3 regions of the Kovacikia sp. CALU 1929 genome follow, and region 3 is predicted to be linked to each of the others. Evidence: riboswitches for the same ligand, from Rfam matches in the RefSeq annotation. Region 3 holds a riboswitch; each other region holds the start of a gene.

The links. A riboswitch is a leader RNA that binds a small molecule or an ion and turns the genes downstream of it on or off. The one in region 3 is predicted to bind cobalamin.
Region 1: it holds a riboswitch for cobalamin, as region 3 does, so the genes downstream of both, AC1S52_RS20055 (HupE/UreJ family protein) here and AC1S52_RS04505 (CbtB domain-containing protein) in region 3, are expected to answer to the same signal.
Region 2: it holds a riboswitch for cobalamin, as region 3 does, so the genes downstream of both, AC1S52_RS19325 (FAD-binding oxidoreductase) here and AC1S52_RS04505 (CbtB domain-containing protein) in region 3, are expected to answer to the same signal.

The regions. Positions count from the first base shown of each region.
Region 1 covers NZ_JBXBCF010000077.1:20,526-28,171, forward strand. The annotation lists gene AC1S52_RS20030 (NAD-dependent epimerase/dehydratase family protein) at 1-31, shown strand, start outside; gene AC1S52_RS20035 (hypothetical protein) at 73-435, shown strand; gene AC1S52_RS20040 (glycosyltransferase) at 507-1,637, shown strand; gene AC1S52_RS20045 (DUF7219 family protein) at 1,840-2,079, opposite strand; gene AC1S52_RS20050 (FTR1 family iron permease) at 2,379-3,326, opposite strand; gene AC1S52_RS20055 (HupE/UreJ family protein) at 3,576-4,196, opposite strand; cobalamin riboswitch at 4,291-4,448, opposite strand; gene AC1S52_RS20060 (hypothetical protein) at 4,741-4,959, shown strand; gene AC1S52_RS20065 (hypothetical protein) at 5,141-6,076, shown strand; gene AC1S52_RS20070 (phosphorylase b kinase regulatory subunit alpha/beta) at 6,535-7,646, shown strand, end outside.
Region 2 covers NZ_JBXBCF010000075.1:181,840-189,485, reverse strand. The annotation lists gene bchB (ferredoxin:protochlorophyllide reductase (ATP-dependent) subunit B) at 1-332, opposite strand, end outside; gene AC1S52_RS19335 (DEAD/DEAH box helicase family protein) at 1,776-3,275, shown strand; gene AC1S52_RS19330 (lipase family protein) at 3,278-4,042, opposite strand; gene AC1S52_RS19325 (FAD-binding oxidoreductase) at 4,425-5,162, opposite strand; cobalamin riboswitch at 5,165-5,389, opposite strand; gene AC1S52_RS19320 (DUF3352 domain-containing protein) at 5,495-7,237, opposite strand; gene AC1S52_RS19315 (sirohydrochlorin chelatase) at 7,361-7,646, opposite strand, start outside.
Region 3 covers NZ_JBXBCF010000049.1:163,839-171,484, forward strand. The annotation lists gene AC1S52_RS04490 (efflux RND transporter permease subunit) at 1-988, opposite strand, end outside; gene AC1S52_RS04495 (efflux RND transporter periplasmic adaptor subunit) at 1,003-2,652, opposite strand; gene AC1S52_RS04500 (hypothetical protein) at 2,753-3,901, opposite strand; gene AC1S52_RS04505 (CbtB domain-containing protein) at 3,999-4,184, opposite strand; adenosylcobalamin (AdoCbl) riboswitch at 4,176-4,321, opposite strand; gene AC1S52_RS04510 (hypothetical protein) at 4,590-4,949, opposite strand; gene AC1S52_RS04515 (metal ABC transporter substrate-binding protein) at 5,136-6,164, shown strand; gene AC1S52_RS04520 (metal ABC transporter ATP-binding protein) at 6,177-6,953, shown strand; gene AC1S52_RS04525 (metal ABC transporter permease) at 6,953-7,646, shown strand, end outside.

The DNA.
Region 1 (7,646 bases), on a different contig from region 3:
GATTTTACCCAAGGTGACCTGGAAACGTTAGTCATACGGTATGATTACTCGGTTTCTGGTGCTCCTAAGTAGGTGGTTCAAATTAATTATAAGAAGGGGGAGTGGGGGCTGCGCCCCCAGGCAGGGGGTTCCACCCCCTCCACCCCCAAAACTATCTTTAATTTAATTACACCCTGCTACTTACTATGGGTTGTTTTGCCTGGTGCTGCTTTCAGTGTTTATTACCTTTTCCCAGAGGGGGCAGCCTTGGATGGGAGCGCCAGAAACTACAAGCAGTTAGCAGAATCGCCGTCGGCAACTGTTCGAGATCTTTCTATTGCTGAGGCTGCTGAAAACCGTCATCGAATTAACTGTTTTGCTGAAGGAGTGGGTGTATTGATGGGATGGACAGTGGTTGCGATCGAAATTCACGGTCTTTGCCCATTGCCCAGATGATCAACGTAATTGCCCATTGTTTGCTATTTCAATTGGTTGCCATCGTTACTTAAGGATAGTGTTCGTTCTGTATGCGGATTGCCTTATTTACTGAAACCTTTTTGCCCAAAGTAGATGGTATTGTCACGCGCCTGCGGCATACGGTTGATCATTTACAGCGCATGGGTGACCAGGTACTTGTGGTTGCCCCCGATGGTGGGCTAACCGAGTACAAGGGAGCCAAAATTTACGGGGTGTCTGGATTTCCCCTGCCCCTTTATCCAGAACTGAAGCTGGCACTGCCCCGTCCCTCGATCGGCTATTTCTTAAAGCGCTTCAATCCCGATTTGATTCATATCGTGAACCCCGCTGTCCTTGGTCTGGCGGGGTTATTTTATAGCAAGGTCTACAACATTCCGCTGATTGCTTCCTACCACACCCATCTTCCAGAGTATTTACAGCACTATGGTTTGGGTATGTTGGAAGGGTTGCTCTGGGAACTGTTGAAAGCAGGGCACAACCAGGCAGCCCTTAACCTCTGTACCTCGACAGCAATGATGCAGGCTTTAACTGGGCATGGAATTGAGCGCGTAGACCTGTGGCAGCGAGGCGTGGATACGGAGACATTTCAGCCCCACCTGACAAGCCAGGAGATGCGATCGCGCCTGACTCAGGGATACCCAGAAGCACCCTTGCTTCTATACGTGGGTCGTCTTTCGGTAGAGAAAGAAATTGAACAAATCAGACCTGTGATGGCGGCGATCCCAAATGCGAGGTTGGCACTGGTGGGGGATGGACCCCATCGGCAGGCATTGGAAGCACACTTTGCCGGAACGCCTACTTACTTCGTGGGTTACTTACAAGGTCTGGAGCTTGCCTCTGCCTTTGCCTCTGCCGATGCTTTTGTCTTTCCCTCCCGCACAGAAACGCTGGGTTTAGTCTTGTTAGAAGCAATGGCAGCCGGTTGCCCGGTGGTGGCAGCCCGCTCTGGCGGCATTCCAGACATTGTGGAAGATGGAGTCAACGGATTTTTGTTTGATCCAACGGATGACAATGGGGCGATCGCGGCTACCCAGCGATTGCTCGCCAACCCAGAAGAGCGAGAAACCCTGCGCCGCAACGCCCGCCGCGAAGCCGAGCGATGGGGTTGGGCAGCCGCCACCTACCAGCTTAGAAACTATTACCAGACCGTTATTAGTTCCCAATTCTTATCGGCAGCATAGGGAAGTATGGATTTTGTCTCGTTCCAAAACTCGGCCGGGAGAACTAGGTAGGTCAGGGCTTTCAGGCTTAAGTCAGAGCCATTGAACTACAGATTAAATAACTCCGTCTCAAGTGGTAAGGGCAGGCTTGCCAATATCGTTGTCTCCATGCCAAAGAGACTGGCTAACTGCCCTTACTGGTAAACCACTTTTGGGGAACCCCTTAACCTTCCGCTGTTGTGTCACCAATTCCAAGTTGCTTTTTACTGCGTTTTAGTGACTTCCAAAGTCCTTTAATTTTTAGATAAGACTCTTCCGGAGAAAGCTTACCATTGGTTTCCAGACAGCAAATATAGTTGACCTGCTGGGAAAACTCTTGCAAATTTGCGTTAAAAACCAGGTTTTCTGGCTTGACTTCTCCGCGATAACGGGATTTTGGAAACAGAAATTCAGAACGGTTCATTTTAACTCCCCCTACTTAGAGCTTGTAACCTACTTAGAGCTTGTAACTTAGAGCTTGTAGCTACGGTGTGAGGGATCTTCTTTTTCCACCTATTGCTACTTTAACCAGATCTTAACCTGATGTTTACCCAATTTAACCTCATCGACTATAGACGCGAACACGATTTTCCATATCTTCATAAAGACAGAACTTGCAGAAAAATGTAGGAGGGAGAGTTCTCCTTTGGCGTTTCCGTAGGGTTCGGGGAGGAGGAGGAAGGTTTCAGGTGCTAGGTTTCAGGTGTTAGGTGTCAGTAAACTTCACCCGTTTACTTGTTCACCTGCGCTCCGCTGTCGCTCGGCTTCGCTGCCTGTCAAGCTCTGGAGATAGAGGCTGCCAACCCCAATTAGGAAAAGGGGATAGGCGATCGCTTCTACCAGATAAACCGTGTCTTCGTAGCCCAATAGGGTATGCAGGATAATGCCAGGGAATTGGCGTTCTGGAAGTATCTGGCTGGTATCCCAGAGCAGGGGACCCAGAATGCAGGTGTTTCCAGTCCCCTGGAACAAGCAAATAGGCTCAAACTGGCTGCTGATCTGGGTGAGCCGGTAGAGAGCAATATCGATATGGGCGAAGGCTGAAACCACCAGACCTGCCACAATCAGCAGCAGGGAAATGCCCATGACCTGAAAAAACAGGCGGAGATTGATCTTAATCCCGAACTTAAACAACAGCACCCCAATCCCGATAGCGGCAATAATGCCTGCGATCGCTCCCAGGATGGGCATCCATCCCTGGGGAAAGCGAGCCGTTATAAATAGAACGGTTTCAAACCCCTCTCGCAGGACTGCAAAGAAAATCAGTCCAAAAATGCCCCAGCCACCTCCGTTCTCTGTTTTCAAGGTAGTTCCCACTGCCCCTTCTACCTCTGCTTTTAAGAGGCGAGATTGTCGGGTCATCCAGACCAGCATCCAGCTCAGCATCGCGATCGCGGCTACGCTAAATAGCCCATTCAGTAACGGCTTGACCACTGGCTCATAGGTTTCATTAGCAGCCCCAACCGCTGCCACAATCAGACTGAACAGAACGCCCACCAGCACGCTTGCCACCAGTCCAGCCACTACTCCGCTATAAACCCAGGAATTGAGGTGAGTTTTTTCCCCTTTCTTGAGGTAAGCCAGCACAATTCCCACAACCAGAGCAGCTTCTACCCCTTCCCGTAGGGTAATAAAAAATGTCGGCAGGGCAGGACTTAAATCAATTAGCATTTTGAAGTGAATTTTAAGAGTTTCGACAGCAGGCTATTGCCCATTCATAGAGTAACGTTCCTATAAGCTTCAGTACCAAAAGCGAACAACCCAGACGCTATGCCTGGGTTGAGATAAAGACAAATATTAGGGGCAAAGGGTTTTACCCATCGTCACCAAAAGGATGAATGGCTGATGGGCACGCTTGGCTTTGCCGATCCTACTTCAAAACTTCATCCTTCAGCTTTGAGCCTTCAGCTTTTCCTTTCCTTAACCTATACTGTGCAGCGAACTACTCAGGAAAACCACCCCCAGCACACAGATGCCATAGCCAAAATAGCGCAGGAAAGCAGAAGCCTGATTGGGTGACTGCTGAAAACCTTTGCTTCCTAACCAGAAGACTGAGAAAGCGATCGCATACTGAATGGCTGTAAAACCCATCAGATAAGCAACTAACGGTGCCATCTCTGCTCCCACAATTGCTTCCCCATAGGCATAGCCATGAAACAGACCCGCGATGGCAGACAACCCAGCCAGGATGGGAAACCCAAACTGTTTGCCCAGTGCCAGCAATACACCGAGAGCAATCACCGATATTGCAATGGCGATCTCGGTCAAGGGCAAATCTATGCTCATTACATGCAGCCCGGTTCCTAGCATGGCAGCTATGACAAAGAATAGAGGAATCAAAGCCCCCCGTACCTGCTTCACAGACAGAAGACCGATCGCCACTACAAATGCCAAATGATCCAAACCAATCACCGGATGCGCTAACCCAGATAAAAATCCTTCAAAAAAGTTAGTTGGGGTTCTGCCCTCCATCGCGTGGTGCGCTGCCGCGGGTTGCACAATTCCGAAGAACCCCAGCCCTAGCCATCCCAGGCCTTGCACTAGGGGGGTAATCCTAAACTTCCCTGGCAACGGAGTCGTCGAGTCTAATTTCCTTAGTTGTATATCAGCCATCATCCATACCTCGCAGATGAAAGAATCCGTCAGGGAATCGGCGGGTGTTCTGGCTTGGGGAAGGTGATTACCTTTATCCTCCCCTTTCACAGTTGCGGGACAGCGGCAGACTAGATACTGCACTTTCCCCCTTACCTCTGACGGCTGATCCCCATCAGAGCCGATCCCAGTGCCAGAGCAGTTTATCATGAGCGGCTATAGCGAGATGAAAAACTTATCAGGGCTTTGCAACTGATACCGCTTTGGATTTTAGATAGCAGATTTTGGATTGTAGAAGTTCTTTCATGAATCCGGCGATCGCCCCTTATCTTTAACAAGCCTGGTGCATGAACCTGATGGAGCAGTCTTTTTCACCCGATGGGATGAGTGTTTCTTCTCGAAGGATTCCCGATTGCTTTCTACTCTAAAACTATCAGCCCAGATACCCAAACTATAGGACTCTGCGGCGTCAGTTCTATAACCCTTCTATGAGGTGTCAGGTGTCAGGAATAGTAGATCGCTGTCGGATGATGCCTGGATGATTCCCGGACGGTTTCAGGACAGCAGTCTAAATAACCTGATAACAGAACAGCAAAGACACGGTTTTTTAGAGATTCTAACCCAATCTGAATCTTCAGATGCAGGAGGTGCTCCCAATGCGAGTGAAATGGAAAAGTCTCATTGCCAAACTTACCGTCTGGCTGGCACTTGAACTCCTCTTAAACCTCCTGGGTCTGGACCAAATCGCTGATTACAGCGAATTTCTATTCCATCCCAGTCCAACTTTTTTAACGGCTGTTGTAAACAACTAAGTTCGTCCGATTAAGACCTTAAAAGTACTGGGTTTTCTACCTAACGATTCAACTCTTACTCATCACAAACGGAGCACAAAAATGACTGCGATCGCACTAAACCCGAATCAAAGTTACGAACAATCCCTCCATCGAGCAGACAGAGTTAATTGGCGGATTGAAGATATTATCGGTGGTGACAAGCACTTGGACTTCACCAAACGATTTTTACCAGAAGCTTTAGCCAGGGTGAATGAGATTACCTGTCTGAATCAAACAGAAAAGCTGATCTTGAACCAAATTCGCGGCAACAGCTATCTCCATCTGTTTGGCTTAGTCGAAGAATTCATTGTGCCCTGTGTCATTGATCACGTTAAAACCACAGGATTAACAAATATTGCTGCAACCCAGGCGCTTTTGCACTTTGCTGAAGAGGAAAGCAAGCACATTCGTCTATTCCGTCGCTTTGCCGAAGAGTTTGAAATTGGTTTTGGCAGTCGCTGTGATGGGATTGGTCCAGTGCAAGACATTGCCAACGCAGTGCTCCAGCATCGTCCTCTGGGTGTGGTGTTGATCATTCTCTACATTGAATGGATGACTCAATACCACTACCTGGCAAGTATCCGCGACAACTTCAGTGAAAGCCTTGACCCGCAGTTTTGCAGCCTGTTACGGAATCATTGGCTGGAAGAGGCACAACACACCACCCTGGATACCTTAATGGTGGAGCAACTGGTGCAGCAGTTGGATCAAGCGGAGGTAGAAACAGGCGTAGAGGACTTCTTCAAATTGATTGAGTTTCTCAACGGTGGCTTGATGATGCAGGTGCAACTGGATCTGGAAAGTCTCTCCAGGGCAACCGGACGCACTTTTACCGAAGTAGAACAGCAGGAAATCAAAGCTGTGCAGGAGAGATCCTACCGCTGGACTTTTATCGGTTCAGGCGTGACCCATCTCCAGTTTGTGGAGACCTTCAACAAGGTGAGTTCTGCCCAACAAGAACGGCTGTCAGAGGTGGCTGAGAGCTACTGCCAGTAGGCTATGGGGCGGAGGGTGTTAGTTGATAGAGAGGGGTGAGGCGTCGGGTACCCAGTTGTTGGCTGTTGGTTTTTTGTGGGGCGTTGCTGAATTTTGGGATGAATGGCAAAATACGCCCTCACTGACGGGTAGGAGGTACCCAGAAAGTAATGAGAATTAAATTTTGAGGGTTTGTGACCCGTCAAAATTTTCCTGACGGAACAATAGGGAAAACAGCGATTAGATCTTCGGCTTCTGGAAAACTCCTGTTTTAGGGGATGACCTTGGATAGAAGCCGGAGATCTTTGCACTTGTCTGTGGGTTAGAAAATGCGATCGCGCCCCAATGTAATCTGCAAACTTTCGGTAACCTCAGAAAACGGATAATAGAGAAATCTTTGACTGCCTATAGAATCGTTTGTACGCAATAAATTTTATACCGCGATCCTTAATCCCTTAACGCGCCACTCAAGCACGCCAATGAAACCTTCCGACCTGCAAGCTCGGCTGGATGACTATTACAACCAGATCAGCACCATTATTCTGTCTCGCCAGAACCCGATTACGGGGCTGCTGCCTGCCAGTACCGCCGTCAATGCCCACGGAGACTATACCGACGCTTGGGTGCGGGACAATGTCTACAGCATTCTGGCAGTGTGGGGCTTGGCACTGGCGTACCGCAAGATAGACGAAGACCAGGGGCGCACCTTTGAACTGGAGCACAGCGTCATCAAGCTAATGCGGGGTTTGCTATTTGCCATGATGCGGCAGGTGCAGAAAGTGGAGCGGTTTAAGCAGACCCAGTCTCTCCTGGATGCCCTGCACGCTAAGTACGATACCCATAATGGGGATGTGGTCGTCGGAGATGACCAGTGGGGACACCTTCAGCTAGATGCCACCTCTGTATTTCTGCTGGTGCTGGCGCAGATGACCGCCTCTGGACTGCAAATTATTTTCACCACCGATGAAGTCAACTTTATTCAAAACCTGGTCTATTACATTGGGCGGGCTTACCGCACTCCGGACTACGGCATCTGGGAGCGGGGTAACAAGATCAACCACGGCAACCCGGAGCTAAATGCCAGTTCTGTAGGGATGGCGAAGGCGGCACTGGAGGCGATGAATGGGTTGAACCTGTTTGGTGTACGGGGTGGTCAGGGTTCGGTGATTCATGTGTTGCCGGATGAGATTGCCCGATCGCGCATTACCCTGGAATCCCTCCTCCCCCGTGAGTCTAGTTCTAAGGAAGTGGATGCCGCCCTGTTGAGTGTGATTGGCTTCCCAGCATTTGCAGTGGATGATCAGGCGTTGAGCGATCGCACCCGCCATGACATCATTCAGAAGCTCCAGGGCAAATACGGCTGCAAACGGTTTTTGCGAGATGGACATCAGACCGTCCTGGAAGACACCACTCGTCTGCACTATGAACCCCGTGAACTGAAGCAATTTGAACACCTTGAGTGTGAGTGGCCCCTGTTCTTCACCTATTTGCTCTTAGATGGGGTATTTCGGGGCGATCTCGATCAGGTGGAGGAGTACCAGCAGCGGTTGGAAAGTGTACTGGTCGAACGGGAGGGACTGAAACTACTCCC
Region 2 (7,646 bases), on a different contig from region 3:
GCGCGATCGCAAAAGTTTTGCAGGTCTTCTTGCAAAATGCTGGAAGTACAGGTGGGTGTAAGAATGATCAGGTCAGGATGCTCTTCAGAGTCTTTACGAGTGATGTTATCAACGACCTTTTCTTGAGAACCCCGTGCCAGTACGTTGCGATCGACAATGCTGGCAGTAACCGGGGTAAAGTCGCGCTCTCGTTCAAGCATAGAGCGCATGACATTAAAGTAATCGTCACCGAGGGGCGCATGCATGATGGCATGGACGTTTTTAAATGAACTGGCAATGCGGAGGGTGCCGATGTGGGCGGGACCTGCATACATCCAATAAGCCAATTTCATAGGGTGCCTCTCTTAATGGGGTAGGAAATAGGGAATCGGGAAGTGAAATTATCCCTTGATATTCCTTGGCAATGCTGTGATGGTTAACGCCTATAAATTTTCTCAGACATGGCACCGCTTTGAGTAACCGCTTTGATGGTAATTGCAGTACCAGACGACGAGAGATATATGCCTGTATTGCCTATCTTGTCTTAGCTTGCGTCCATTTTCAGGGAATTAACTCCCTAGACAGGCTGCAATGATTCTTAATACTGTAAACCATTCGCTATGTAGACTTCGACGTATGTTTGGCACTGCTGGTTCAGCCAGGGCAGAGTTCGGAGGGCGAAGTAGGTCAGCGTATCTAAATTTTTTCCGCCTGTGAATAATGGTTTACAAGCCATTGCCTATGAAGAGTTGGGTGTAACCCAGCCAATGAACCAGACCTATAGCGATTCTCAGACGAGTACGGTACAAAATTAATGCCAAAAACCCTTACTGAATCAGCAGTTTGACCGTACACACAAATGGGAATTACTATATTCCATTTGGGAACCGAATCCAGTGGATGCAATTTAATGATTAATAGAGATTTATCCATTTCATCTACTATCAAAATCCGCTGCTTATTCCTTTACCAATAGGATTGCTAGAGGAGTTCAGCACCACAATTTAGCGTCATCAAGTTTGCACTTTTATGCAAAGCCTGAGAAAGATCCCTCCTTTAAACTAAGGAATAGAAGGGCATCTTGGCTGCAAACAGTCGATTGTTTCCTGGAACGTCACAGGGGTTCTACAGGGTTATTCTGCCCTTTACGTTGCCTTTTTGGGAAATCTACCCTAAAGCCTATCCGAACACTTCTTAAGCTTGGTAATCAGCTTTGGCAGCTAAGTTTCCGAAAGGCTTTTAGATGCTTCTCGATCGCTCTTGTTGCAGAGGTTTCAGTCAGGTTCCTAACAATAACTGCCCGATATATCTCTTTTCAGATATATCTTTATACCTGATTATGTGGCAAACCTTTCAGGAGTTTATTCCTCGGTAAGCTGCAACTCAGATTCACTTTTGTGCGTCCAAATGCATATAGGTACAGGTTGTTTTGAGTGCTATGAACAATCAAATTTTGCTATTTATGGTTGAAACTCTTAAGTCAGGGGTTTCAAAGGTTAAAGATGTACGCTTTGTGACTAGAAGTATTAGCATCTTTAGTATTTTGTTAGTTGCTAGTACTGTGTTGGGAACCTATGCTCCACGCCGACCTCGAAGACCCCCACGCCGACCCCCTACTTCGCTGGTTGATCGGGCAATCGCTCTGATGCCAGTCTCACAGGGCATTGCTGATTCTAGGGATGAAATTAAGGTTGGATAAATGGAAGCTTTGTTTACATTCATCCAATAGTTGTGCTCATTCTTAACAGAGACCTCTAAAATTCAAATGGATAACATCCTGCAATCCAGCGTTTTAGATGGCTCGAATTCCTACCCTGTCCTACGATCGCGGTACGCTAATTCTGCATCCTCCCCCTCGCGGTAAGGACTGGATGGATTATGCAACCTGGGATGATCGCGTTGAGCGCTTCCGGGTTCCAGCAATCCAGTATCGCAATCTGGTCATGGCACTGAGGCAGGCGGGGACTGAACTAGAGGATCGGGCGAAGGAATTCCAGGAAATTAACCTGGTACCCAGCCTGGAAATGGAGCCTTACCCCCACCAGCAGGAAGCCCTGGATGCCTGGAAACAGGCGGGACGGATGGGTGTGGTCGTGTTGCCTACGGCGGCTGGAAAAACCTACCTGGCACAACTGGCAATGCAGTCCACCCGACGCAGTACGTTGGTGATGGTTCCCACCTTGGACTTGATGCACCAGTGGTATGCCCACCTGATTGCGGCATTTCCGGATGGGGAAGTGGGACTGCTGGGGGGTGGGTCAAAAGATCGAACAGCGATTCTGGTCGCAACCTACGATAGTGCCGCCATTCATGCCGAGACGTTGGGCAATCAGTATGCCCTGTTGGTATTTGATGAGTGTCACCATCTACCTGGCGACTTTAACCGGGTGATTGCGGAGTATGCGATCGCCCCCTATCGTTTGGGTCTCACTGCCACGCCTGAACGGACGGATGGCAAGCATGAGGATCTCTCGATCCTGATTGGTCCCGAAGTCTATCGCAAAAGCGCGGAGGAACTTTCGGGAACGGCACTGGCGCGACACAATGCTGTGCAAATTATGGTGCGCCTGTCCCAGAAGGAACGAGATCGCTATGATGACCTGATCCGCCAGCGCAATGAGTTTTTGCAGAATACCAATATTTTTCTGGGCAGTGTTCAAGGTTGGCAGCGATTTGTGCAAGTCAGCGCTCAGTCCAAAGCCGGCCGTCGGGCAATGCTGGCACACCGGGAAGCACGGGCGATCGCCTTTGGCACGGAAGGTAAACTCCGGGTTCTGGCAGATCTGCTGGCAACCCACTTTCCAGAGAAGACGTTGATCTTTACGGATGACAACGCCACGGTTTACCGCATTTCCCAGGAGTTTTTGATCCCCGCTATTACCCATCAAACGGGAGTGAAAGAACGGCATGATATCCTGACCCGTTTTCGCCAGGGAGACTACCGTGCCCTCGTTGCTTCACGAGTGTTGAATGAGGGAGTCGATGTACCGGATGCCAGCGTGGCGATCGTCCTGTCGGGGACGGGTTCTACCCGTGAATACATTCAGCGATTGGGGCGGGTGCTGCGAAAAGGAAAAGATCCAGGGAAGCAAGCTGTTCTTTATGAAGTTGTTGCCGAAGATACCAGTGAAGAAAACGTTTCCCGTCGTCGCCGTTCCTCTAAACCCCAATCCCAACTACGCCAGTTAGAATTGGTGCCCGCCCCCACTCCCTATTTCGACGATTCTGAAGCTGTTCCCCAGGCGGCTGAATCAGCCCCAGAATGGGACAAGCAGGGGGGGAAAGGGGATAGTTGATGTTACCGTGCCATTGATTTCAAAACTTCAATGTACTGGGCGATCGCGTGGTCTTTAAAGCGGGCAGAAAGAAAGTTGAGACTCAACCGCTGCCCAATCCGAAATTCCTTGTCCACATGGCGATAGCCCTGCCACCACCGGGGCAGTTCCGCAACTAAATCCATGCCATTCACAAATCGGTAGCTGTTGGGAACTCGCTCGTTAAAGGAGTTGCGAAATCCATCGTTACCCGCTTTGGGGGCACCAAAAGTGTAGAGTTCTATCAATGGCACCTTTTTGGAGAAGTTGTACTGAATATCAACGGCGCAGAGGGTTGCCAGCGCCCCCCCCAGACTGTGACCTGTGACCGTGGCGCTAGAAAGATCACGACTTCTAATGTAGTTGTGAATTTCATCTCGTACCGAGAAGTAAGCGGCGATAAAGCCTCGGTGCATTAGTGCGCCAGAACTGCTTGCACCTTCATAGGGATAAACCTTCTCCTTATCCTCTGTATCGACAATGGCTGCCTGAATAACTTGTTGCTCAAACTCTGCCCGTTCCTGCCGGGTAGCAAAGTTAGTGTCCCAGTCAAAGGATGACTCACTGCCCCGAAACACAATCGTAATTCCTGCACCATCAGGCAAAATAGCCCCTTGAGTGTCTGTTTTTTTCTGTTCGATTAGAACAGGCTGCTCGTTCAATCCGCCAAAGCGAATGCTGGAGAAGTTTTGATAAACCTCCTGGCAGTAAACGGCACATCTTGCTGCTTTGGAATAATCAACCGCCATTATTACCTCCCCTAATCAGAAATAGTCAGTAATAAATACAGGGATCTTGCAAAAGCCAGGAAGTTCCCTGTCATTTTTCTACATTTAATCGCAAATTGCCTGAATTGTATCGCCAGCTACTTCAAGGGTTTAGTAAATAATTGTGTTGACAATTACCTATTACCATTAGCTGTTACCCATTAAAACCTCATCCATATTGAGAGATGTGTTTTGCCCTCCCCTTTTCTTGTTTGCCGAAGGCTTTAAGCCCTCTCCCAGGGTCAGGAGAAGGACTTTGAATTTCAAACTCCCCTTTTCCCAAATTTGGGAGAAGGGTTTGGGGGATGAGGGCTTGTTTAGATGTCAGAAACCTACAGGTTGCAATGGAGACGAGGTTAAGCAATTAAAACGCAAAAAACTTTTCAGCGCGCACCTGTTCCGGTCTTGCTCCCAGGGCAAGAATGGTGGTGTGGATTTGCTCGGTGCGATCGCCCACGGCACAAATTTCTACATTAAACTCCGTCAGCTTAAAATCCTTTAATAGCAGCACGCTCTCTGGAGGTTGGCTGACAAGTGCTAGATAATGAAACCCTTTCCAGGAATGACTGAGCTGCTGCCAGTAGTCATGATAGGGGATTTGACCCGGTGTTTCTGGGTTGGACTGAATCAGCCAGACCGGATGTTGAAAGTTGCATTCCCAGAGCCAATCTATTTGGCTTTTGAGGGGAGCGATTCCAGAACCCTCCGCAATGTAAAGGCGCGGACGGGGTGGCAATTCGCTCAGGGTCATCAATCCGTAAGGTCCTCGCAGTGGCAGGGTTTGTCCAATCGATAAGTCCTGAATGAAGGCAGAACTCCAGCCAACGCGCGAAACACACAGTTCCAATTCGGGACAACGGGAAGGGGAGGAGGCGATCGAGTAAATTTTGCTGAATTTGCGCCCATCCCGCTCAAATTTGGGCCACACCGACTGCCCTGGCAAAAACTGAAACCCATCTCGATCTAACCGTAACTGAATGGATTTAATCGTAGGTGTTAGAAAAACCGACTCTAAAACCGTCGCCACATAGTCTGCCGTTGGAGAACGGCGCAACACATCTAAACTTTGCATCAATAACCCTCGCCTGTGGATCGCAGACATTACGGTGTATATCGCTTCCGGCGGGCATTCTGACTTGGGAAAGGATGAAGCATTTAAAACCTCATTCTTAAGCCTTTCTGCTTAAGTCTTTCCCTTCACAGTTGCGGCACAGTGCCAGATTTTTTTGCGTTTACGTATGCAAAATCACTGGTCTTTCCCCGGATTGGGCATTTTGCCTGATCCTACCTGGGCTGTTCCCCCAGGCAACCTGAAGCAGTTTTGTGATTTTAGCCTAATTAGGGCTGACGCAGATAACTAGGAAGTGATAACAGATGATTAGCAGTAGGTGCATGGACAACCTCATCCAATCTACTGAGTATCATCCCAACCTACTAAAATCTATTACGTTCATTAGGACTAGAAAGATTGAAGGAAGTCGGTGCCAGGGTGGGACTCGCTAAAGGTTTAGGGCTGTTTGCTTTTTGAAGCTGCACAAAGACATCGTAGCGGGTGCTGCGATCATCACTGATGGCGGCAGTAACCCCGATCGCTCTGACTGCCGCCACCAGATCCCGATTGCCGGGAGGCAGTTGCAAGAGGGGTAGATTTTTAGCATTGATGGCACGATCTACGTTCACGAAGAAGTGCCCGTTGCTGGGGTTGGGATCGGAAGGAACGGCAGCTTTAAACGATGGGCTGTCTGCCAGGGAACCGGTTGGTCTGGGAACCATAGTGCTTGTGATGGGCGCTCCCAGAGTGAGGAATGCCACATTGCCATCTAGCCAACCGTGGGTGATACTGGGACCCCCAGCCGGAAGCACCCAATTAGTAACGGGGATATCCCCGACCTTGGTTTCTTCGACTTTAAATTTATATTTAGTTGCCATCACCTCATCTAACTGCTTGAGGGTGGCTTCGGCAGCCCGGCGATCGCTTGACTGCACCATAAACACTAGTCCAAATGGCAGGGTGGGCACATTACCTTCCGGGGCGGCCACCAGCGCCAGCGAAAACTCGCCCCCCATCCAGGCAAGCAGGTCCTTGTCCAAATCCATTCCCACAGTAGACTTCAAGCCATCCCGTAAGCCCTGGGGGTTAATGGGTGACACCGGGTTTGCCGTGGCTCCCTGACTGTAGTCTTGCCAGAACTGTTGCAAGTTGCCCCCGGATGCCATGATCACCGTATCTGCTGGTAAGCGATCGGGCATGGTTCTGGCAGTGTTTTTCACATCATAACGACGCTGACTGTCCGGTTTGAGCCAGGAAATACTCTTAAACCGAATGCCTTCTGCCTCAAGCACCGCGGTGGCTGCCAGTCCTTGAACTTGCTGCACCTGTGCCAGACTTTGGGGTGAAACTGACTTGCCTGCATTTGCCGATGTAGCGGTGGCTGCTGCTGGAAGGTTAACAAACAGTTTGCCGAACGGTTGGGCAACCTGGATTTTCCCCACAGCCTGACTGTAGCCGGGCGTAGCTGCCAGAGAGGGTTCACCTGTAAAGGTATCGATCGCCCGATCCATAGCTTTGGGATCATTGGCGACTACTACCAACTTCTGACTCAGTATGGCGGCTGAGTAGTTTTGAGCTGCTGCGCCCTGCGTTTCACGAACCTGAATCCCTTTATAGGTGCGATCGGTGACCTTGCCAGCCTGGGGTTTGAATCGCTCCAGGGTTTGTTTTGCTTTTCCAGCATCCTGAATCGGCAGCACTAGAATTGTGGACTGTTGAGCTTGAGGCACTGGGGGTAATCCATTAGAACCGCTGGCTGGCGGATTTGCCTGGGGCGACAGAAATGCCACCATTGCCTCTTTACCAATCCAGGGCTGAATGTCCCGCTCATAGTCAAAGCCATTGGCAGTCAGGATGCGATCGCGCGCATTCGCGAGATTTTTGTCCACAACTGCCTGACTTTGTACTGTGCCAAAGCCCCGTAGTGTTTGCCACTGTCCCGGATCGGTTGAGACCGAAATCGCCATTAATGCATCTTGGGGAACCACCTCCGCTCCAACAGGCAGATCTCCCGGTCCAAAACCTCGTTGAGTCAATATCCAATAGGCTGCACCGCCCCCGGCGACCAACAGCACCGCAGTTCCAAGTGTCAGCAACAGGGATGGGGTCTTCGTCTTTTTAACCATGAGGACAGGGCTTTCCTAAAATCAACTTTGCCTAAACCAATCTGTGGGCAATGCCCTTGCCACTCTAGCAAACCTGGAAGCAATTGAGGACAGAAATCTAGCTGGGGGAGATGGTAGCGTTTACTAGGGTGCCTGCCATATTCTCTGATGATACTGAGCCGGATCAGCATAGGGATCGTCAACTGGATGGTCGTGGCTGTGAGATTGCTCGTGGCTGTGGGCATGGTCGTGCCCGTGATGGTCGTGCCCATGATCGTGGGAATGTCCATTTCCAATTGCCGCCAGCCTGAATTTGCACATTTCACAGTTCATCTGTACCTGACCCATCTGAGTCTCGATTTCGCGATCGCGCAAAACCGCAAATAGCTGAGGATGCAAACCCATTTCAGGCAGGCAGACCACCTGTGCC
Region 3 (7,646 bases):
CTTCAATAAACTCCTCCTGAGAAAAGGTGCGAGTGACTTTGACATCCGCCGGCAAACTGGCTTTCAATTCTGCCATTGCCGCTTCAACTTGCCGCGTCACCGTGGGGGTATCTGCGGCTGGTTGCTTATTGATGACGACAATCAAGGCGGGCTTACCATCCAAGCCTCCGTCTCCCTGCTTCAACTCTGCGCCAATCTTCACGTCGGCGACCTGCGTTAGCAAAATTGGAGTCCCATTTCGTGCCGTGACCACCGATTGCTGCAACTGCTCTAACGACTCAATCCGCCCAATCCCTCGAACGAGTGTTTGTTGATCGGGGGTAATCAGTAAACCACCCGGTGCATTCACATTGGCTTTTGCCGTTGCCTCTGTCACCTCTTGCAGCGAAACATTAAAGGCTTTGAGCTTGTTGGAGTCTGCTAAAACTTGATACTGGCGTACATCGCCACCATAAATCAAAATTTGGCTGACTCCGGGCACGGCTAACAGGCGATTTTTCACCTGCCAATCCGCAATTCGACGCACGTCCATTAATGAAGTAGTGTCGGCAGTAAAGGCATAATGCAAAATAGTGCCAAGCGGTGCAGTAATGGGCGAAATTTGGGGTGGATGCACGCCTTGAGGCATTTGATTGCCCACTTCTTGCAACCGCTCTGCGACCAATTGACGGGCACGATAAATTTCCGTGTTTTGCTTAAACACAATTTTGACGACTGAAAGACCTAACGCCGACGACGATCGCACGGTTTCCAGATTGGGGAGACCGTTGACTGCACTTTCAATCGGGCGAGTCACCAGCGATTCCACCTCTTCCGGTGCTAAACCCGGTGCCTCCGTTTGAATATCAACTTGAGGTGGGGCAAAACTGGGAAACACATCCAGCGGCATTTGAGTCACCACTCGAATGCCCCACAACGAAATAATAATACAAGCAATCACGACCAACCACCGCTGGGCGATCGACCATTTAACGATGGTATTCAACATGGTTTAAACGGCTCCTAGTCAGGCTGGCGAGGATTTCTGAGGGATTCTTCTGGCGGCGGCTCAACCGGACGCTTGGCATGATCTAAATAGATTTCGGTTTCATAGCCTGCCTGGGGATACAACGAACCATTGGCGAGTGCTAACCGACTGCGCCGATTCGACCACAACGAACCTGCCCAAAATGCTCCACCTACCACAATTCCACCCACTGGAATCATCAACCACCAGGGTAGCGAGGCTCCAGAGGTCGTGGTTTCACCTTCACTATGATCATCAGCGGCTGCATTACCACCCCGCAGGGACTGGGCATACAGTTGATTTGCCCGTTGGGTCACAATGAGATCCCCATCAAAAAGCCCTTTTTTGACTTCCACAAACTCCCCAGATTCTCGTCCGAGTTCAACTTCGGTGAGCTGAAAGGCATTGCCATTTTGGACAAATACGACCTGCTGGCGATCGTTCGTTTCGACCAGGGCTGATTTTGGAATTGCCAGTACCGCCGTTGGAGTCCGATCCGTTAAGACCTCGAGTTCGGCAAACATCCCTGGCTTCAGCAACCCACCTGGGTTTTCCAGGGTGGCTTTAACCGGGACAACACGAGTATCACCGTTGACCACAGCACCAATCACGTTCACCCGTCCTTCAAAGGTTTGGTCTGGCAACCCATTGGCTCGGACTCGCACCCGCTGACCGCTCTGCACCCGCTCAATGTCTTTCTCAAAGATATTGGCAGACACCTGAACGTCATTCCCATTGACGATCGTCATAATGCGCTTACCAGCATCCTGCCCCGACTCACCCGCCGTGGTTTCGCGGTTAGCGACGGTGCCTGAAATCGGTGCTTTGATGGTAATTGTGCCATCTGGGTTCGCATCGGCTCCCAATTGTTGCAGTCGAGTCTGGTAGGTTTCACCACTCAGGTTCATGCGTTTCTGCGCCACCCTAACGGCAGATTGCGCCCGTTGCAATTGGGCTTGGGCTTCAGAAATTTCCAGAGCACTTTCTGCTTTTGCCAATGCTGTCTTTGCTTCTTGCAGCTTGGTTTCCGACTCCAGCATTGTTCTGCGGGGAATGGCTCCTCGTTCTAGCAAAGTTTGATCTTTGTCGTAACGCTCTTGGGCAAAACTCAGTTCGGTTTTGGCTTGCCGGATATTTGCGGTGACAATTTTGCGCTGTTGTTCTAAATTTCGTTGAGCCAGTTTGAGGTCTGCTTCCGCCTGTTCCACGGCTGCGATCGCATCTGCCCGTCGATCAAATGCTTCAGTTCGCAACGTCGCCAATTCTGGGCTAGACATGACTGCAACGGCTTGCCCTGCTACGACAGCATCACCCGGATTCACCAGTAACCTTGCGATCGTTCCACCCACTGGAGTGGTGACATCCACTTGCTTGTTTGGCAGGGTCTCAATTTGACCACTGGTCTTGATGCCAAAGGGCAACCGTTGCCGGGTTGCTGGCTCAATTTTGAGTCCCAATCGCTTGGCAGTCGCTGCATCAACTTCAATATTTTGAACGCTACTAGCTCCTGATTGCTGAAACTGGCTACTGCCATGATCATGCCCCGCACCTGCAAAGGCTTTGAATGGCACGGTCAAAAGCATTAATGTTAATAGGGTTCCGGTCGTTCGTCGGGCTACTTTGGCAGTGGTTGGGGATTGTCGCATAGGGTTTTAAATGGCTGCGCTTTAGAGGCTCATGAAAACTACACTCAGCACCCAGTTTGGCAGAGGAGAATGAAAGTAAGGTGAAAGTTTTTGTCAGACTTCAGGTTGAAGATACATCCCGGAGTCGTTTCCCAGACTGCCGCAGCCACAATCCGGCGAGTAGTCCTGCTACAAACAGGGCTGTAAAGTACAACAAACTGATCAAGCGTGTGAGCAGGGGTGGTTCAATTCCCTCGACATCGATTTGGTGAGCCACTTGAAAAGGACGGAACGATCTCGTAGCACCTGCTAACGGCTCTACATCAACCACTACCTGATGCGGCGCACCATCAAAAAATTGCTCTTGCCAGGTAAATCGACCCGTTGCATCGGGTGAACCCTGATAAGCAAAAACAGGCTGCCGATGTTCGATCGCAATGGATTGAATCGTGAGTACCACATCTGAAACCGGGGTTCCCGTTCTGATATCTGTCACCTGGATAGCTTGAAGGGCAGGTTTTCCAACGACTGCTTCGGTATTTCCTAATAGCCGTGCCTCAATTCCTTGAGCCTGCTGCACGGCTGGAGTAGAGGCATGGGTCTCGTTAGCATGATCGGCATGGCTAGAGGACAGTTCTGCACTGACGTTGACCCACAGGAGAGCCGCGATCGCAATCATCATTGCCCCACTCAACAGCAACCGTACAGGCTGAGGCGCAATTTCACCCGGTCTCACCGACTGATTGCCCCCGATCACCCAACCACCACCAAATCCTGCCAGCACCAGCACAGCGGCTAGAATCGCAAGATTTCGGTACTTCACCGGATTCTCCGAAACTGAAAATGTCAGGGTTTGCTCGAATGGCTTAAATGCCTCCGCTACTTTGGGAGTAACCGTCACCTCCATGCGGTACTCGCCCCGAATGGGTAACACTTGCTTAAACTGCAACTCTCCCGTAGGCGCGATCGCTTTCAGGTCTAACAACTTCGTGCCCTCAACAATTGGAAAGTCGGAGGTTAGCCAGGGTGTTTTCGGAGGGGTAAATAAACGTATCTGAACGTTCGCATCCGATAGGGGCTGACGGTCTGGATTTAGAACTCGCAACTTCAACCGAACTGGCTCTGAATCGGGAAGTACCTGGCTAATAGGAGGATTCGTCTCAAGTTGTACCACTGGCTGCGAGCCGACAGGGATTGCTGCCGATAGCAAAATATTCCCGCTGACAACTCCAGCAGCGAGAAACAAACCTACGTATTTCAGTTGTCTCATAAAGCCTCATTAATGCTGAAACCAGTACACCAAAGTTTGCTCTTAATCGCGGTTGAAGCAATTAAGGCGGCAACAAAAAGCGTTTAAGCTACGTGATTTAGTGACACGCAACAGCAAGAGTTTGATGGCGTGTTTCGTGCAAGGCGTTATGAGCCGGAGGATAGGTGGAAAAGTAGAGCGTCCAGAGAATGAGCATACAAAGGCTGGTCAATAGACCTACCTGGACGGGAAGAGAGAGCGTCATTCGCTGGGTACGCTGCCAAAGAGATGGATGACTAACCATAATCTGTGCCTCGCAGATGGATTGATAGGGGAGTACGATCGGTGGGCGTTCTGACTTAAAGACACGTGCCTTATCACAGTTGCGGGACAGTGGCAGACTCATACTGCACTTTCCCCGATTTAGCATTCAAAACTACGCTTACCTAAAGTTTTGAATCACAAACCTCTGGCGGCTGTTCCCCGCCAGAACCGAATCGATCACTCAAACAATACCGCAAATCTACATACGCGAAGGAGTCAACTGCAATTGCTTCATAGTTCTTATTAAACAAATCAGTGTTGGGTCAGCGATCGCATGGTTTTACTAATCTCAAAAGATGATGTATGCTCCCAGAGCCTAGTAACATTCCTTTGCCAAATTCCACCATTGTGTCTGATTAATCTCAGCCGCTTGGACACAATAGATTCACATTTGACCCAGTGCCATCATCCGCAGTTTGCGAAGTGAGTTTACGCAAAGTGGACAGTCGCAACCAAACAACGCGATGGCGGCATCACTCTCCTCATCTGAAAACTCTAAGGCATAGGGTGAGTCTTGAGGATTTGTCGCCAAGTCGATCGCCGGACTTGCCTTCACCTTCGTAATATCTTTGACTCGCGTACAAACATAGTTTGTTTGGCTATGACTCGACTCGATACACACCTTTCTGTCTGGTGGCAATGCTTTTAGTTCAGCCGCATGAGTGGGTGACAACACACCTAAAAGGCAAGAAACTGAACCTACTAACGACGACGACGAAAGTAAAGCGAGGAGAAAGCGTCTCATAGTTCAAACGTGTTGATGAGCAAAACAGGCTGTAGCAATATAGTCGAAATTAGGCAAGGCGTGTGATCAAAACTGCAATCTCAACAAAACTCAACGCGCTCCTGAGAGGCATAAATTTTTCTTGCCCATTTTCTAAACTGCAATGATAGAGTTAATTATGAAAAGAAAATGAAAAGACTTTAGTCTATGGCGCTCCCCGATCGTCTTCCTATCTTGCCAGAGGTGTATCGCAGCATTGCGATTCCAGTCGAGATCACCTTGAAGCGTGATCGGATTGTATTGTTTGGGTTACTCATGGGGGTTTGGCTCGGTGGATGTAATCCTCAGACAACCTCTACTCCACCACCGCAGCGTGAAGGCTCTAGCCCCACTGCCGCCACTAATCCGGCTCGGAAAGACAAGAAAGTTATTCTGACGACATTCACTGTCCTGGCAGACATGGCACAGAATGTGGCAGGAGATAAGGCGATCGTGGAGTCCATTACAAAGCCGGGGACTGAAATTCATGGCTATGAACCTACTCCCAGTGATTTTCAACGGGGGCAAGGAGCAGACTTAATTTTAGACAACGGCTTGAATTTAGAACGTTGGGCAGAGCGGTTTTACAACAATTTTCCCAAAGTAACTCGCCTCACCTTAAGTGAAGGGGTGCAACCCGTCAATATTGCTGAGGATGCCTATCAGGGCAAACCCAACCCTCATGCCTGGATGTCACCGCAAAATGCTCTGATTTATGTCGAAAATATTCGTAAGGCATTAAGAAACCTCGATCCGGCAAATGCAGCCGCCTATGATGCCAATGCCAAAGCTTACAGCGGGCAAATTCGGGCGATCGATACCAAACTTAAGCAAGCCATTTCAGCGATTCCTGCTGACAAACGCTACATGGTCAGTTGTGAAGGTGCATTTTCATACATTGCCCGCGACTACGGCTTGAAAGAAGTTTATATCTGGTCTGTCAATGCTGAACAACAAGCTACTCCCAAACAAGTAGAACGAGTGATTAACACGGTCAAAGCCAATCAAATTCCGGCAGTTTTTTGTGAGAGTACAGTGAACAATGAGGCACAGCTTCAAGTGGCGAAGGAAACAGGCGCGAAGTTTGCGGGTGTGTTTTATGTCGATTCTCTCTCTCCTCCCGATGGTCCGGCATCAACCTATCTGAAGCTACTCGAATATAACGTCAATACCTTGATAAAAGGGCTACAAAATTAGGGAGGAAAACTGATGAACTCAATCAGCATTGATATTGAAAATGTAACGGTTGCCTATCACGGCAAGATCGCACTGCATCGTGCTTCGCTGCAACTTAAAGCCGGAACAATTTGTGGCTTGGTTGGAATGAATGGAGCCGGAAAATCAACGTTGTTTAAAGCAGTAATGGGATTTGTAACGCCCGTAAGTGGACGAGTGTTAATTAATGGACTCCCGATTCATCGAGTGCAAAAAAGCAATTTGGTTGCCTATGTGCCTCAGTCAGAAGAAGTGGACTGGAATTTTCCGGTTAGCGTTCAGGATGTGGTGATGATGGGACGCTACGGCTATATGAATCTGTTGCGAATTCCTCGATCGTCTGATAAACGTGCCGTGCGTGATAGTTTGGAACGAGTCGAAATGTGGCAAATGCGCGATCGCCAAATTGGAGAGCTATCGGGCGGACAAAAGAAACGTACTTTTTTTGCACGAGCACTGGCACAGCAGGGAACGGTGCTACTGCTAGATGAGCCGTTCGCAGGTGTGGACATCAAAACGGAGAAAATGATGATCAACCTGCTCATGGAACTGCGGCAAGCAGGTTATACGATCTTAATTTCTACCCATGATCTAGCTTCTGTCACCACATTTTGCGATCAGGTCGTATTAATTAACCGCACGATTCTTGCCTACGGCGAAACGTCAGAGGTGTTTACTGAAGAGAACCTTTCTCGCACGTTTGGTGGTTCGATCGGTGATTTGTCATTTGCCAAAAGTCGGTTAACTCAAAGCAATCAGGAGGAACAGTAATGGACTTGTTTCAGTGGTTTATGGCTCCTTTGCAGCATGAGTTCATGGTGAAGGCAATTCTAGTCAGTGCCTTAGTAGGAGTTGTTTGTTCTGCGCTCTCTTGCTACATGACGTTGAAGGGATGGGCGTTGATGGGAGATGCTGTTTCTCATGCAGTGATGCCAGGTGTGGTGATTGCCTACGTGCTGAATCTTCCCTTTGCGGTCGGTGCTTTTGTGTTTGGCATAGGTTCTGTAATCGCGATCGGGTTTATTAAAGCAAAAACTCGCGTTAAAGAAGATACGGTAATTGGTTTGGTGTTTACCGGATTTTTTGCGTTGGGCTTAGTATTGGTTTCTAAGGTGAGAAGCGAGATTGATCTAACGCACATTTTGTTTGGCAATGTTTTAGGAATTTCAGATGCAGATATTGTTCAAACTGTCGTAATTAGCGTTGTTACTTTAGTAACATTAGCGATTTTACGAAAAGATTTAATTTTATTCTGTTTTGACTCGACTCATGCTCGTTCGATCGGGTTAAACATCACGTTTCTTTATTACATTCTGCTGTCTTTGCTATCGCTGACCGCTGTGGCAGGACTTCAGACCGTAGGCATTATTTTGGTTGTGGCGATGCTGGTCACTCCCGGAGCAACAGCATACTTGTTGAGCGATCGCTTTGACCACATGATGCTAATTGCAATGGTGAGCGGCG